2 regions of the Arthrobacter sp. 8AJ genome follow, and region 2 is predicted to be linked to the other one. Evidence: riboswitches for the same ligand, from Rfam matches in the RefSeq annotation. Region 2 holds a riboswitch; the other holds the start of a gene.
What was found. A riboswitch is a leader RNA that binds a small molecule or an ion and turns the genes downstream of it on or off. The one in region 2 is predicted to bind cyclic di-AMP.

Region 1 (6,673 bases), 3.2 Mb from region 2:
CGCGCAGCCAGGTCGGCGCAGGCTTTTGTTAACCCAGCCGTGCTGTAAAAACCTGCCAAGGGCTGAGCCCTGCCATCCCCGGAACAAGCCATCACGCCGCCCCCACCGTCCGCCACATCGGTGCGCGTCAGGGCATCCTTCAGCACAGCCACCGCCTGGGAGGCCAGCGGCATGTCGCACGCCAGCACCAGGCAGTAGGGCGCCCCTTCGCCTCCCTGGGCCAGCGCGGCCAGGCCTGCGGCTATTGCGGCAGCAGGCCCGGCGAACCGCGGCTCCTCGCGGCACATCAGCAGGGTGGACGGCCGGGTTGACGGGGCCGCCGAACCCGCGGCCCCGGACTCTCCCGGCAGGGATCCCGCATCACCGACCACCCCGGTGCGGCGGGCGCCGGCTGCCGCGGCCACGGCACGCTCGAGGAGGGTCTGGCCCTGGTATACCAGGGACTGCTTGGGTACCCCGCCCAGCCGGGATGACCGCCCCCCGGCCAGGATCAGGGCATCGAAAACCAACATGCTCTCTTGCACTCCCCCAGCCTAGCGATCAGCTGGGCTGCCGGGCAGCGCGAGGGCGTCAGGCGGCGCGCTCCGGGAGCAGGAACGGATCCCACGCCGGCGTCGGCTTCTCCAGTTCCTTGATCTGCCAGATCGTTCCGTGCGGCGGCTCGGGCACGAACCGAAGGGTCCAGCCCATTTCCGCGGGAGTGTGGTCGCCCTTGACGTTGTTGCACCGCAGGCAGGCGGCCACAAGGTTCTCCCATGAATCGGCACCGCCCCGGGACTTCGGGTGAACGTGGTCGATTGTGTGCGCCGCCTTGCCGCAGTAGGCACATTTATGTCCGTCGCGCCGGAGCACACCCCTCCGGCTGACTGCCGTCGAGTGGTTGTACCGGGGCCGGATGTAGCGGTTGAGGAGGATCACGGACGGGCGGCCCAGGACGTCGGTGGGCCCTACCACCGGGTCATCCCCCTCGGCCACCACGCTTGCCTTGCCCGTGAGCACAAGCACCAGCGCCCGGCGGAAAGTGATAACCGCCAGCGGTTCATATCCAGCATTCAGAACGAGAGTGCGCATGCACTTACCTCTTCACGGCCGCACCCGTCAGGGGCACGAGGGCCGGCTGCCCTCGGCATGTCCGGGCTATGGATCGACATCACAAGAGTAAACAAAGAAATGCAGAATCAGGTAATCGCCGCCCCGGAGCCCAACCGGGCCCGAAGACGGGAAAGGCAAGGGCTCCACTGGAGGAACCCATTAAAGCGCAAGGGACCCCCGCCTGGTGGCGGGGGTCCCTTGCCCAATTCGCGGCCGGCGCTGGATCAGGCCGCCACTGGAATGCTTAGTTGACGCGGATGAAGACGGGGCCGGAACCCACGTTCGCGCTGAAGACCACGGTCTGGTTTCCGTTGTAGCCACCGTGGACGGCCATGCCGTTGCCGGCGTACACAGCGATGTGGGCCATGCCCGAGCCGCCGTTGGCGTAGTAGATAAGGTCGCCCGGCTGCGCTTCGGCTGCACTCACGGTGCGGCCCAGGGACAGGTAACCGGCCGGCCAGTCGTGGAAGTGGATGCCCACGGCGGCCAGGGAGTTGGTCACCAGCATGGTGCAGTCCTGCATGACACCGAGCTGTGCATAGGCTGCGGACAGGATGGCAGCACCCTTGCCGCTGGCCGAAGCCTGGGCTGCAGGGGCGGCCGGAGCGGCAGCCGTGGCAACCTTGGCGGTGACCTTGGGAGCAGCCGGCTGGGCGGCAGGAGCAGCTTCCTGTACCTGAACCTCGGGCTCAGGCTCGGCGACGGGAGCCGGCGTGGTGGTAACGGCAGGCTTCTCGTAGCTGATGGCAATGGTGGAAGCCGCGGAGATCGGGGCGTCGACGACGGATTCAACTTCCATCTGGGACGCGGGAGCGGAATCGCGCTTGACGTTGGTGTCGGCAGCGTTGGCCGCAATGCCACTGGTCAGGACCAGGCCGGAAGCAGCAGCGATGACAGCAGCCTGGCGGCCCATGCCACCGGCGTTGTCGCTGACAGCTTTGGCAATGACAGCGATCGAGTTGGTTTTGGTGACCTCGGCGCGGTGCCGTGCGGTAGCACGAGTCGTCATCAGTTCTCTCTTTCGTTTTTCCTTCGAACCGCGTGTAGGCAGGCAAAGGGAAGCTGGATGCGCCGGCATCTTGGGGGTACGCCGGCGCATCCCGAACGGGGATGTGGTTTCTAGCGAAAAAGCTTTGGGCAAAGAAATAGCCCTTGGAGCGTGAAGCCCAAGAACTACTTGTTGAGGTGGTAGTACGACGAGGTACCGGTGGCTGCAGGCGAGTGGAGCAGCGTGCCCTGGGAAGGGTTGAGTGCGCTGACCATCATGCCGTTGCCGACGTAGATGCCCACGTGCGCGCCGCCGTTCTGGACCACAAGGTCGCCCGGCTGCGGGGTGGAGGTGGGGGTCATGATGTTCCACGCGTTGGTGCGGGGGATGCTGATGCCGGCCTGGGCGTAGACCCACTGGACGAACCCGGAGCAGTCCCAGCCTGTAACGGGGCTGGTGCCGCCCCAGACGTAGGAGTGGCCGATGCCGGTGTAGGCGATTGCTGCAATACCGGAGGTTGCGGCGGAGACAGTCTCTGCAGCCTTGGCGGCAGGGGCAGCGTCCTGGCCTGCAGTGGCAGCGGCGTCGCGCACGGCCGGTGCGGTGGACTGGGGACGCACCGCTTCCACCTTTGGAGCTGCGGTGGTCTTGACGGCGGGACGCTCGAAGGAAACCGTAGCCGTGGGGGCGGCGGTGACGGCGAGGGCCGTCTGGGCCGAACCGGACTCGGTGGATGCAGAGACACCGGCGGTGGTGTCAGCTGCGGTGGCGGGCAGGCCCATGCTCAGGATAAGGCCCGATGCGGCTGCCACAACGGCAGCCTGGCGGCCTACGGTCCCGGCATTTGCACTGACGGCCTTGGACACGGCGTCCAGGGGGTTGGTGCGAACCGTTTGCGCACGGTGGCGCGCAGAATGATGGCGTGAAGACACGAAGGTAGCCTCTCCCAATGCCTGCGAGGTGAGCTGTCGGATTCGGATGGGAGTCACCCGGCCACTCTGCTTCCTGGGAAGCTCATGACTTAACCCCAAGGCCTTCAGGAAATGAAGGCCAAAATTGGTTCCCCCGCCCCTGCCAGACGATGAAATGCGAACGGACCTTGAGCGGTGGCAGAGTTAGGCAATCCACTCAAGAGCGTCAACTTCGGAAAAGTTGACGCGAGTTAGACGGTACAGCAGTTTTGTTTCAATGTCACATTCAGGTCACGGCAAGTCGCTACGATCTGAGAGTGCACACTCATTCGGTTACAGCCAGCCCATGGGATCGACCACTTCGCCGTTGACCTGGACCTCAAAGTGCAGGTGGCAGCCGGTGGATGCGCCCGTGGTGCCGCTGAGCGCCACGACCTCGCCGCGGGAGACGGTCTGTCCCACCTTGACGTTGAACGACGACAGGTGGTTGTAGGTGGTCTCCAGCCCGTTGCCGTGGTCGATGACCACCCGGTTCCCACCGCCGTACTGGTGCCAGCCTGCGAAGGTCACGGTGCCGGTCGCGGCCGCCAGGACGGACGTTCCGCACTGCGCCACGAAGTCCTGGCCGCGGTGGAAGTCTCCGGAGCCGCCGGTGATGGGGCTCACCCGGTAGCCAAAGGGCGACGCGGTGGTGAGGGATGCCAGCGGTGCGGCCAGGGTGCCGGCCGAGGCTGCCCGGGTGACGGAGCCGGCGGACTGGGCGCTCAGGAGCTGCTTCAGCTTCCCGTCGGGGTCGGCCTGGGTCACCACTGCCGAACGGCTGAAGTCGATCTGGGCGCCATTATCAGCGGAAATCTGGGGCTGCGGACTGACGGCGGAGGCTGCCAATGGCGCGTTGCCGGCGGCATCGGTGGCCATGACGGGGCTGGTGGCGGGCACCGTGACCGTCAGCACCAGACCGGTGGCGGCCAGGGCGATTCCGGCTTTCTGGCCAATGCCGCTGGCGGCGGCAAACTCCGTCACCTGCCGGAACGGACCCCGGCGGCGGCGCGCGTCACGATGCAGATCGCGGGGGCGCTCCGCTGCGACATCTTCGACAACCCGGGGTGCCGAAGGGGGGCCTGCCGCGCGGCGGCGGCCCCGGGAGGTCTGCATGGTCAAGAAGGGTTCCTCTCTGGAAAAGCCTGCGGAGTTAGCTGTCGGATTCGGGTCAGAGAGATCAAAGACCCGGCCCGTCATGGGCAAGCTTCTGCACAGGGGTATTCCCGGAAGAATCCTTCACTGGAGAGGCTTGCTGCTGACGGACTTCACCCCAAGGCAGTCCCCCGCTGCCAATTGTGGTTCCCCCGCCTCTGCCAGTAACGACTCATGCACCCGATCCGCTGGCAGAGCTCGGCTCCGGATCGGGTAACGCTTAAGTATCAACGATTGGTTCCACTATAGGGCCTTAAGACCCTAGGTAACAATTCCGTTATCTTTGCGTGGAAGCGCTTCGCCGGGGTATGAGGCGCGGCTCAGGGCTGGGTGACGGCGACAAAAACATGCGCGGCAACCTCGGGCGGCAGCTCCAGTGCCCCTTCGATTCCGGACACCCGCACGGAGATGTAATCTCCCACGCGTTCCAGCGCAACGGCGGCGCCGGGCCGGATCCCGCCTTCGTCCAGCTGCGCCAGCAGTTCGGGCTCCACCTGGATGGGTTCGGCCAGCCGGCTGATGGTCACGGCAGAGGCGGGGCCGTAGCCCTTCATGGCCTCCACCAGGCTGATGACCGCGTCGGCGGAGCCGGTGGCCGGCTGTCCGCCCAGGGCGGCGAGGCCGGGGATCGGGTTGCCGTAGGGCGATTCGGTGGGGTGGTCCAGCATCTCGTAGATGCGCCGCTCAACGCGCTCGCTCATGACGTGTTCCCAGCGGCAGGCTTCGTCGTGCACGTAGGCCCAGTCCAAACCGATGACGTCAGCCAGCAGTCGTTCGGCCAGCCGGTGCTTGCGCATGACCTCGGTGGCCCGCTTGCGGCCCGTGTCCGTGAGTTCCAGGTGCCTGTCGCCGGAGACGACGACGAGTCCGTCGCGTTCCATCCTGCCGATTGTCTGGGACACCGTGGGGCCGGAGTGGCGCAGACGCTCGGCGATACGGGCCCGAAGGGCAACGATGTTTTCTTCCTCAAGCTCCAGGATGGTCCTGAGGTACATCTCCGTAGTGTCGATCAGATCCGTCATCCAGCTCAGCTCCTCGAGCGCAGTACCTTGCGTTGTCCCACCGTACCGCTCTGTTCCCGCGAGGTAGTCCGGGGGCTAGCTTAGCCTATTTTGACTTTGTCCGAATAGCTGCCCCCTGCGCAGCCACCCCTGGACGGGACCGTCTCATTGTCTGGACTTTGCCCGCACCGGCTCCCGCACCCACTGCCCTTCAGGCAGAATGGAACAGGCCTGCCACGCAGCCACCGCGCGCTGCCGGCCACCCCTTACCCGCCCGTCCGGACCAAAGTTTTCGTCCCCGCCGAATTGGAGCACCTGTGAGCGACACCAGCATCACGATCCCCGCCGACCTCCTGCCCAAGGACGGGCGGTTCGGCGCCGGCCCGTCAAAGGTCCGCCAGGAACAGATTGATGCCCTGGCAGCAGCGTCCAAGACCATCCTCGGCACCTCGCACCGGCAGGCGCCGGTCAAGAACCTGGTCGGATCCGTCCGCGACGGGCTGAGCCAGTTCTTCCGTGCCCCGGAGGGGTATGAGGTGGTCCTCGGCGTTGGCGGCTCCACGGCGTTCTGGGACATCGCAAGCTTTGGCCTGGTGGAGAAGAAGGCCCAGCACCTCTCCTTCGGTGAATTCGGGTCAAAGTTCGCCGCAGCCACCAACAAGGCGCCCTTCCTGGAGTCCTCCTCGATCATCAAATCCGAGCCCGGCACCCGTCCGGCGGCGCAGGCCGAGGCCGGCGTGGACGTCTATGCCTGGCCGCAGAATGAGACCTCCACCGGCGTGGCGGCGCCGGTCACGCGCGTCTCCGGGGCCGACGAGGGATCGCTGGTGCTGGTGGACGCCACCTCGGCGGCCGGCGGCCTGGACGTGGACGTTGCCCAGAGCGACGTCTACTACTTCGCCCCGCAAAAGAACTTCGCCTCCGACGGCGGCCTCTGGCTTGGCCTGTTCTCCCCCGCCGCCATCGAGCGTGCCGCGCGGATCAAGGCCAGCGGCCGGTGGATCCCGGATTTCCTGGACCTCCAGACCGCCATCGACAACTCCCGCTTGAACCAGACGTACAACACTCCCTCGCTGTCCACGCTGGTCACCCTGGACGCCCAGGTCCAGTGGCTGAACTCCAACGGCGGCCTGGACTTTGCCGCCGCGCGCACCGCTGACTCCGCAGGGCGCATCTACAGCTGGGCCGAGGCCTCCGATTTTGCCACCCCGTTCGTGGCCAACCCGGAGGAACGCTCCAACGTCATCGCCACCATCGACTTCGACGAATCGGTTGATGCGGCAGCTGTGGCCAAGGTCCTGCGCGCCAACGGCGTCGTGGACACTGAGCCCTACCGGAAGCTGGGCCGCAACCAGCTGCGCATCGCCACCTTCGTGGCCATCGAGCCGGACGATGTCTCGGCCCTGCTGTCCAGCATCGACTATGTGGTGGGCGAGCTGCGGAAGTAAGCACGGCCTGCGCGGATGCATAACGTACGACGGCGCCGC
Region 2 (6,673 bases):
TTCCTGCACCGTGACGCCAGTGACGCGACGGGCGCGGATCTTTCCGCGGTCGGAGATGAACTTGCGCAGCAATGCTACGTCCTTGTAGTCGATGACAGTGATGTCAGCGGCCTTCAAGGGGTTGGACTTTGGTTTGGGCTTACGGAGTTCAGCCTTAGCCATCGTGGAGCTCCTATTCTAGGGAGCCCGTGGATATTGATCCACGGGATGGTGGTGGTCCGACGGCGGCAGTGCCTTGGGTGCGTGGCGCACCCGGGCAGTCCCGGCGCCGGGCCGTTATTTGGGTTTTAGAAGGGAGGTTCGGAATCGGGGCCGTTGCCCCAGCCGCCTGCGTTGGAGACACCGGGCGTAGCCCAGGGATCGTCCTGTGCAGCCTGCTGGTTGCCGCCGCCCCAACCTCCACCGGAGTTGCCGCCCTGGTTTCCACCAGAGTTGCCTCCTCCGAAGCCACCGCCGCTGTTGCCGCCGCCGAAGCCGCCGCCACCCTGTCCGCCGGAGCGCTGGGTGCGGTTGACCTTGGCATTGGCGTAGCGCAGGCTGGGGCCGATTTCGTCGACCTCAAGCTCGATAACGGTGCGCTTTTCGCCTTCTTTTGTTTCGTAGGAACGGCTCTTCAGGCGGCCGGTCACGATGACGCGCATGCCCTTGGTCAGGGATTCGGCGACGTTCTCGGCTGCTTCACGCCATACGGCAGCGCGGAGGAACAGGGTTTCCCCGTCCTTCCACTCGTTGGACTGGCGATCAAAGGTGCGGGGGGTGGAAGCGATGGTGAAGTTCGCTACTGCCGAACCTGACGGTGTGAACCGCAATTCCGGGTCATTGGTGAGGTTACCGATGACCGTAATGGTGGTCTCGCCTGCCATCTACTGCCTCCTTGTTCGATCCTGGGTGAAGAGTGCGTTTCCTGCGGGGTAAAGAATGAAGACGGTGCTGAATTACTCAGCAACAACCTTCTGCTCTTCGGGGCGGGTGATCTTGGTGCGCATGATGGTCTCGTTAAGAGACAGCTGGCGGTCAAGTTCCTTGGCGGTCTCCGGCTTGGCGGTGAAGTTCACCACGGCGTAGATACCTTCGGACTTCTTCTTGATGTCGTAAGCCAGACGGCGACGGCCCCAGATGTCAACCTTTTCGATGGTTCCACCATCGTTGGTGATGACGTTCAGGAACTTCTGAAGCGACGGCTCAACGGTACGCTCTTCGACCTCGGGGTCGATGATTACCATCAATTCGTAAGGACGCATATGTGAACCCACCTCCTTTGGGCTAAGCGGTTACGGCATTTCCGTAACAGGAGGTTCATTTGCGATTCCGTGCAATGCCTTGCCGCCGGAACGGAGGCAGGACGCAGCACAGACTTCAATATCTTAGTGCATTTGGACCCGATAGGCGATTCGCGCTTGACCCAAGGCTAGCCCCGGTGGAGGTGGGCAGCAGCCGCAGGTTCAGCCATGTGGAAAACCCTGCCGTCACTGGCGCCCATACCAATGCACTTTGCCGACAGGGGAGCGCCACGCCAACGCAGTGAGGTCCGTTACCTAATTGTGATTCGCAGACCCTTTTCGTGTACGGTCGTCCGGGGCCGCCCCCAGCCGGCTCCAGTCCCGGATGCCGCCCAACTCTGCCGCGTCTGTGATTATCACCAGATTCCAGGCAGAGGCGGGGGACCCAAGCGTCCCGGGCACGGCCACGCGCCTGCCCTTGGGGTGAAGCCGCAGCACGCGGCCGAATGCCCTCATTCGAACCCGACAGCTAACTCCGCAGGCGACGAGAGGTAGCATCCCCATGCCCGCACCCCGCAAAGGCAGCGCCAAACGAGCGCACCGTTATCAAAATGAGACAGATCACGCCCGGACATCCCCGGCCTTCAAGTCCGGTGCTCCGGCCCGGGCGCGCCGCCGCTGGCCCCTTGCCGCCGGTCTTGCCGCAGCACTCCTCGGAGCAGGTTCCCTTGGCCTGGGCCTGACCCACGGTGACGGAACCGCTGACGTGGCGCGGGTGGCGAGTGCAGAGGATGCCGGCAGCGCCGCACCCACCCAAACTCCGGACATTCCGGTCCCCGCTCCAACACCAGTCCCGGCAGTCGAGGCCGATCCTGCCGCCGCTCCTTCGCCGGCAGAGGCACCGGCACCTGCCCCCGCAGCAGTACCGGCACCCGCTGCCCCTGCCCCTCCCTCCGAAGCACCCATCGCTGTGGCGCCGGCGGCGGCACAGCTGGCCAGCACCGGGACGCCTGCGCCCGCCGGGGTCCCGGGGAACTGGACCATGACCTTCGCCGACGAGTTCAACGGGGCCGGACTGGACACCGCGAAGTGGTCCGGCTGCTGGTTCTCCCCCGGTTGCGGAACCATGAACAAGGTCTCCACCAGCCCGGCGAACGTCTCCGTGGCCAACGGGAACCTGGCCCTGGGGCTCAGCTCATCCACCTCCGGCGGACTGGTATCCACCAACCCGAAGGGCGGGGCGGGGACCGGCTTCCAGTTCACCACCGGCTACGTCGAGGCCAGGATCAAGTTCCCGGGCAACGCCAACGGCCTCTACAACTGGCCTGCCTTCTGGACCACCGGACAGTCGTGGCCGGCCACCGGCGAGAATGACATCGCCGAGGTCCTGCAGGCCAAGATGACCGTGAACTACCACTCCGGTTCCGGCTCCCACAACCAGGGCGGCGTGGGCAGCAACTGGGCCAACGAGTACCACACCTTTGGTCTGCACCGGATGGCAAACTCCTCGGACGTGTACTTCGACGGCGTCAAGGTCAAGTCCTACCCCACCGACGACGGAAATGCCCCGCAGTACATCGTGCTGAATGTCGGCGCCTCCTCCACGAACCCGGCCTACGGCGCGCCGTCCCAGATGATGGTGGACTACGTGCGCGCCTGGCAGTAGCAGGCCACGCACCCAGGTGAAAGGGCGACGGCGGGACCTCCCGCCGTCGCCCTTTTTCGGCTTCCCTCAAGGTTGCCTAAAGCAACCCTCCGGGCACGATGTGATCCAGTACACTCTTGCAATGAAGCTCCTGTACGTGACGGAAAGCGTGCCCAACCGGGATCCGGAACTGGGGGATGGAAGCTCGATGATCCCGTACGAAGTGATCCTGCACCTCCCCCCTGGCGTTGCCGTCACGCTGCTGACTTTCTCGGGTCCTGTTCCGGTTCCGGCAGAGATCAGGAACCGCTGCGATACCGTGTACGAACTGGCCCCGCGCGAGGAACTTTCGGCCTTTGCCCGCTCCATGGGCGGCCTCACCGGACTGGGAAAACACCGGCGGTCCACCCCCTCCGCCCGCGCCGCCGCGGCCCGGTTGTCCGCAAGTCGGGACGCCACCCTGATCCATGGCCCCCATGCCCTCTTCCTGTCCCACTGCGTCACCGGTCCCCTGGTGCTGCAGACAGTGGACCCCTGGTCCATCCGGGCCGGCATGGACACCGCCATCGCCCGTACCTTCCGGCCCGCCTACCGGCTGCGCGAACAATTGGCCGCCCGCGCTGAACGGCAGCTGCCCCCCCGGGCCAGGCTCCTGACCGTCGGAGCCCAGGACGCAGCGGCCTGGTCCGCCACGCTGGGCAGGCCGGTCACGAGCATCCCCAACGGCACGGCGGTGGCCACCGGTCCCCGCCGGGAGCGGAAAGCCCCCGTGGTGTGCTTCGCAGGCAGCCTGAACTACGCGCCGAACGTGGACAGCGCCACGGTACTGGTCAACAGGATCGCGCCGCTGGTGTGGCGGAAGGTCCCGGACGCCCGCTTCGTCATCGCAGGGCGGCGCCCCACACCGGCGGTTCAGGCGCTGGCCGGACCCCGGGTGGATATCCTGGCCAACGTGCCTTCCATCCTGGATGTGTTCCAGGGCGCGGATGTGGCGGTTTTCCCGGACGAACACGGCGTGGGTATCCGGAACTCCGTCCTGGAGGCCCTCGCCGCGGGGCTGCCCGTGGTGGCCACGCCGGTGGCCGCGAGGGAACTTCCCGCACATCCGCTGCTGGCCGTTCGGGACAGCCAGGACACCCTTGTCCGCGAGGTGGTGGAGCACCTCACCGCCCCCAAGCAACCGCCCGGGCCTTCCCACGGCGCGGCCGGAACGGCCGCCGCAGGCGCAGTCCGCACCTGGGACACCGTGGCAGGCGAATACCTGGCGGAAGTCCGTGCGGCCGTGGCCGGTTCATCCCCGGCGGGGGAGCTTACCCGGACGAACAGGCAACCATGACGTACGCGCCGGGGGAACTGGAGCGCAAGGGAGTCCGCGGAGCCCTGTGGCAGGGGCTGGCCTTCGCCTCGGGCAGGGTGATCGTGCTGGTGACCACGGTGGTCCTGGCACGGCTGCTCTCACCTGAGGAATACGGCCTCGTCGCCTTGGCGCTGGTGCTGATGGCCTACGCCGAGACCATCGCCGATGCCGGGGTGGGCCAGGCGTTGGTCTACCTGCCCAAGACACCGGTCATCGCCAGGTCGGCGCTGCTGCTTTCCGTTGCCCTGGGCGCAGTGCTGGCCGTGGCGGCCCTGCTCGCTGCTGACGCGGTGGAGGACCTCCTTGGGCTGGACGGCGTGGCCCCGCTGATGCAGGTCCTTGGCGTTTCGGTGCTTGCCACGGCCTGCGGTGCCGTCCCGGAAGCCATCATGCGCCGGGACCTGAAGTTCAGGCAGCTCACGGCGGCTCCGGTACTGCGCGCCGCAACCATGGGAACGGTGACCCTCTACCTGGCCTTCACCGGCCACGGCGCCTGGTCACTCGCCGTCGGAACGGCTGCCGGGTCGGTGGCCTATGCCGCCACCTGCTGGTTCCTGGTCCGCCGCGAGGCGCCCTGGCAAATCTGGCGCGTGAGCAAAAGCGCCATCGGGGAAAATGTCCGCTTCGGCGCCCCCGTCGCTGGCAGCACCATGCTTGCCCGGGCGATCTTCGACGTCGACTACCTGGTCATCGGCATTGTGCTGGGCGCACACGCCTTGGGTCTCTACACCCTCGCCTTCCGGCTGCCGGAGGCCCTGATCCTGAACGTGTTCTTTGTGCTGTCCACCGTCCTGTTCCCCCTGTACACGCAGGTCCGGGGCGACCGGCAGCGGCTGCGGGACGGCTACCTGAAGAGTGTCACCGTGCAGGCGCTCTACGGCATCACGGCAGGTGTGGGCCTGGCCGTGGTGGCGCCCGTCCTGGTCCCGGTCCTTTTCGGGCAGCAATGGGAGGAGTCGGTGACCCCGCTGGTATTCCTGGCCCTGTACGCGGCCGCCCGCTCCCTGGGCGCCGGTGCCAATGACGTCTACAAGGCGATGGGCCGGCCCGGTCTTTCCATCTGGATCTCCGTGGTCCGCCTGGTGGTCCTCCTCCCGGCCCTGGTCTTTGCCACCCAGTGGGGCATCGTGGGGGTCGCCTGCGCCCAGATGGTGGTGGCCGTGGTCTTCGCGTTCGGCATGCAGGCAGTAGCCGCCAAGGTCATGGGGACAAGGATGCGCCGGATGATGCGGGCCGCCACTCCGGGCCTGGTGTGCGGCGCCGCGGTGGGCCTGGTGGGCCTGGTCAACCTGGCACGGCATGCCCTTGGACCGGTCCCCACGCTGGCTGTCATGGTGGTGGCCGGAGTGGGCGCGGTGTACGCGGTGCTGCGGTTCGGCTACCGGGACCTGCACGACGAGATCCTGGGCCTTTTCCGGCGCAACCACGAAAACCCGGGAGCGGCGGAAAGCCGGACCTCCTAGCGGGTGGCCGCCCTACGCGGCTTCCACAACATGGCGCCACAACCAGAAGTCCCTGTCCGCCTGGAGGGCGGCCCGGACTTTCCCGTTTCCCTGCGTCGGATCAGCCTCCGCCTCCTGCGCCAGCCGGTCGGCGAGCGTGGCGGTGGACCGCGCCCACGTGGCGATGACCAGCAGCGGGAGGAGTGAGAGGTCCACTCCCCTCATGCCAAGGTGGCGGGAAAGCGGCTCCAGCGCCCAGCCGCCCTTGCCGAAGGCTTTGTCAAAGGCCGCCATCTGGGCCTCCCGGGCGAACGCCTGTTCACTGGATTCGCTCAAGTACTGGAGGTAGAACACCAGGTCGTGCCCGGGCACTCCATCCGTGAGCGACCGTTCCCAGTCCATGACCTGCAGGGCGCCGCCGGGTTTAACAAGGAGGTTCGGATGGCTCAGGTCGCCGTGTTCGATGACCGCGGGCAGTTGCGAGCGGCGCAGCGGGGCAAGGAGTTCGTGCGTGCGCCCAACGAGTTCGTTCGTCCGGGCATCCGGGCCGGCCAATCCTTCCAGGGCCGCCAACGGCGCGGCAACGGCGCGCTGGTACCAGTCCACGTTGCCGGCGGCGGGCTGCGTGCAGGGAAGTGCCCCCACGAACGCGGCCCCGGTGGCGACGGCGGCAGGAAGGTCCGCTGCCACCGTCCTGGGATCGAGCGGCAGGCCGGTCAGCGCGGTTTCGACCAGCACCGTGTACGGCCCCACGTCCCGGATTCCCACCAACCGTGGAACACCGGCGCCTGAGTCGCGGACGGCGGCGGAGAGCTGGGCCAGCATGGCCGCCTCACGGCGGACGCCGCTGTTGTCCCCGGGCTGCCGCGGCACCTTCACCACCAGGGCCGGTTCGCTGTGCCGGGAGGGGAACACCAGGGCCACCACGTGCCGGGAGGTTGCGAACCGCGGGGTCAGCAGCAGCGTCTCCCATTGTTTGCCCAGGCCGTACTGGTCCAGGGAGAACTCG

Region 1: another riboswitch for cyclic di-AMP. It lies ahead of BACI349Y_RS15315 (M23 family metallopeptidase); the one in region 2 lies ahead of BACI349Y_RS00475 (glycoside hydrolase family 16 protein).

The regions. Positions count from the first base shown of each region.
Region 1 is NZ_LR733289.1:3,303,111-3,309,783, forward strand. It holds gene mobA (molybdenum cofactor guanylyltransferase) at 1-524, opposite strand, end outside; gene BACI349Y_RS15300 (HNH endonuclease) at 571-1,071, opposite strand; gene BACI349Y_RS15305 (NlpC/P60 family protein) at 1,337-2,101, opposite strand; gene BACI349Y_RS15310 (C40 family peptidase) at 2,266-2,946, opposite strand; cyclic di-AMP (ydaO/yuaA leader) riboswitch at 3,017-3,196, opposite strand; gene BACI349Y_RS15315 (M23 family metallopeptidase) at 3,325-4,146, opposite strand; cyclic di-AMP (ydaO/yuaA leader) riboswitch at 4,157-4,368, opposite strand; gene BACI349Y_RS15320 (metal-dependent transcriptional regulator) at 4,506-5,207, opposite strand; gene serC (phosphoserine transaminase) at 5,504-6,634, shown strand.
Region 2 is NZ_LR733289.1:108,515-115,187, reverse strand. It holds gene rpsR (30S ribosomal protein S18) at 1-162, opposite strand, end outside; gene BACI349Y_RS00485 (single-stranded DNA-binding protein) at 288-863, opposite strand; gene rpsF (30S ribosomal protein S6) at 936-1,241, opposite strand; cyclic di-AMP (ydaO/yuaA leader) riboswitch at 1,628-1,779, shown strand; gene BACI349Y_RS00475 (glycoside hydrolase family 16 protein) at 1,783-2,886, shown strand; gene BACI349Y_RS00470 (glycosyltransferase) at 3,008-4,201, shown strand; gene BACI349Y_RS00465 (oligosaccharide flippase family protein) at 4,198-5,685, shown strand; gene BACI349Y_RS00460 (aminoglycoside phosphotransferase family protein) at 5,698-6,673, opposite strand, start outside.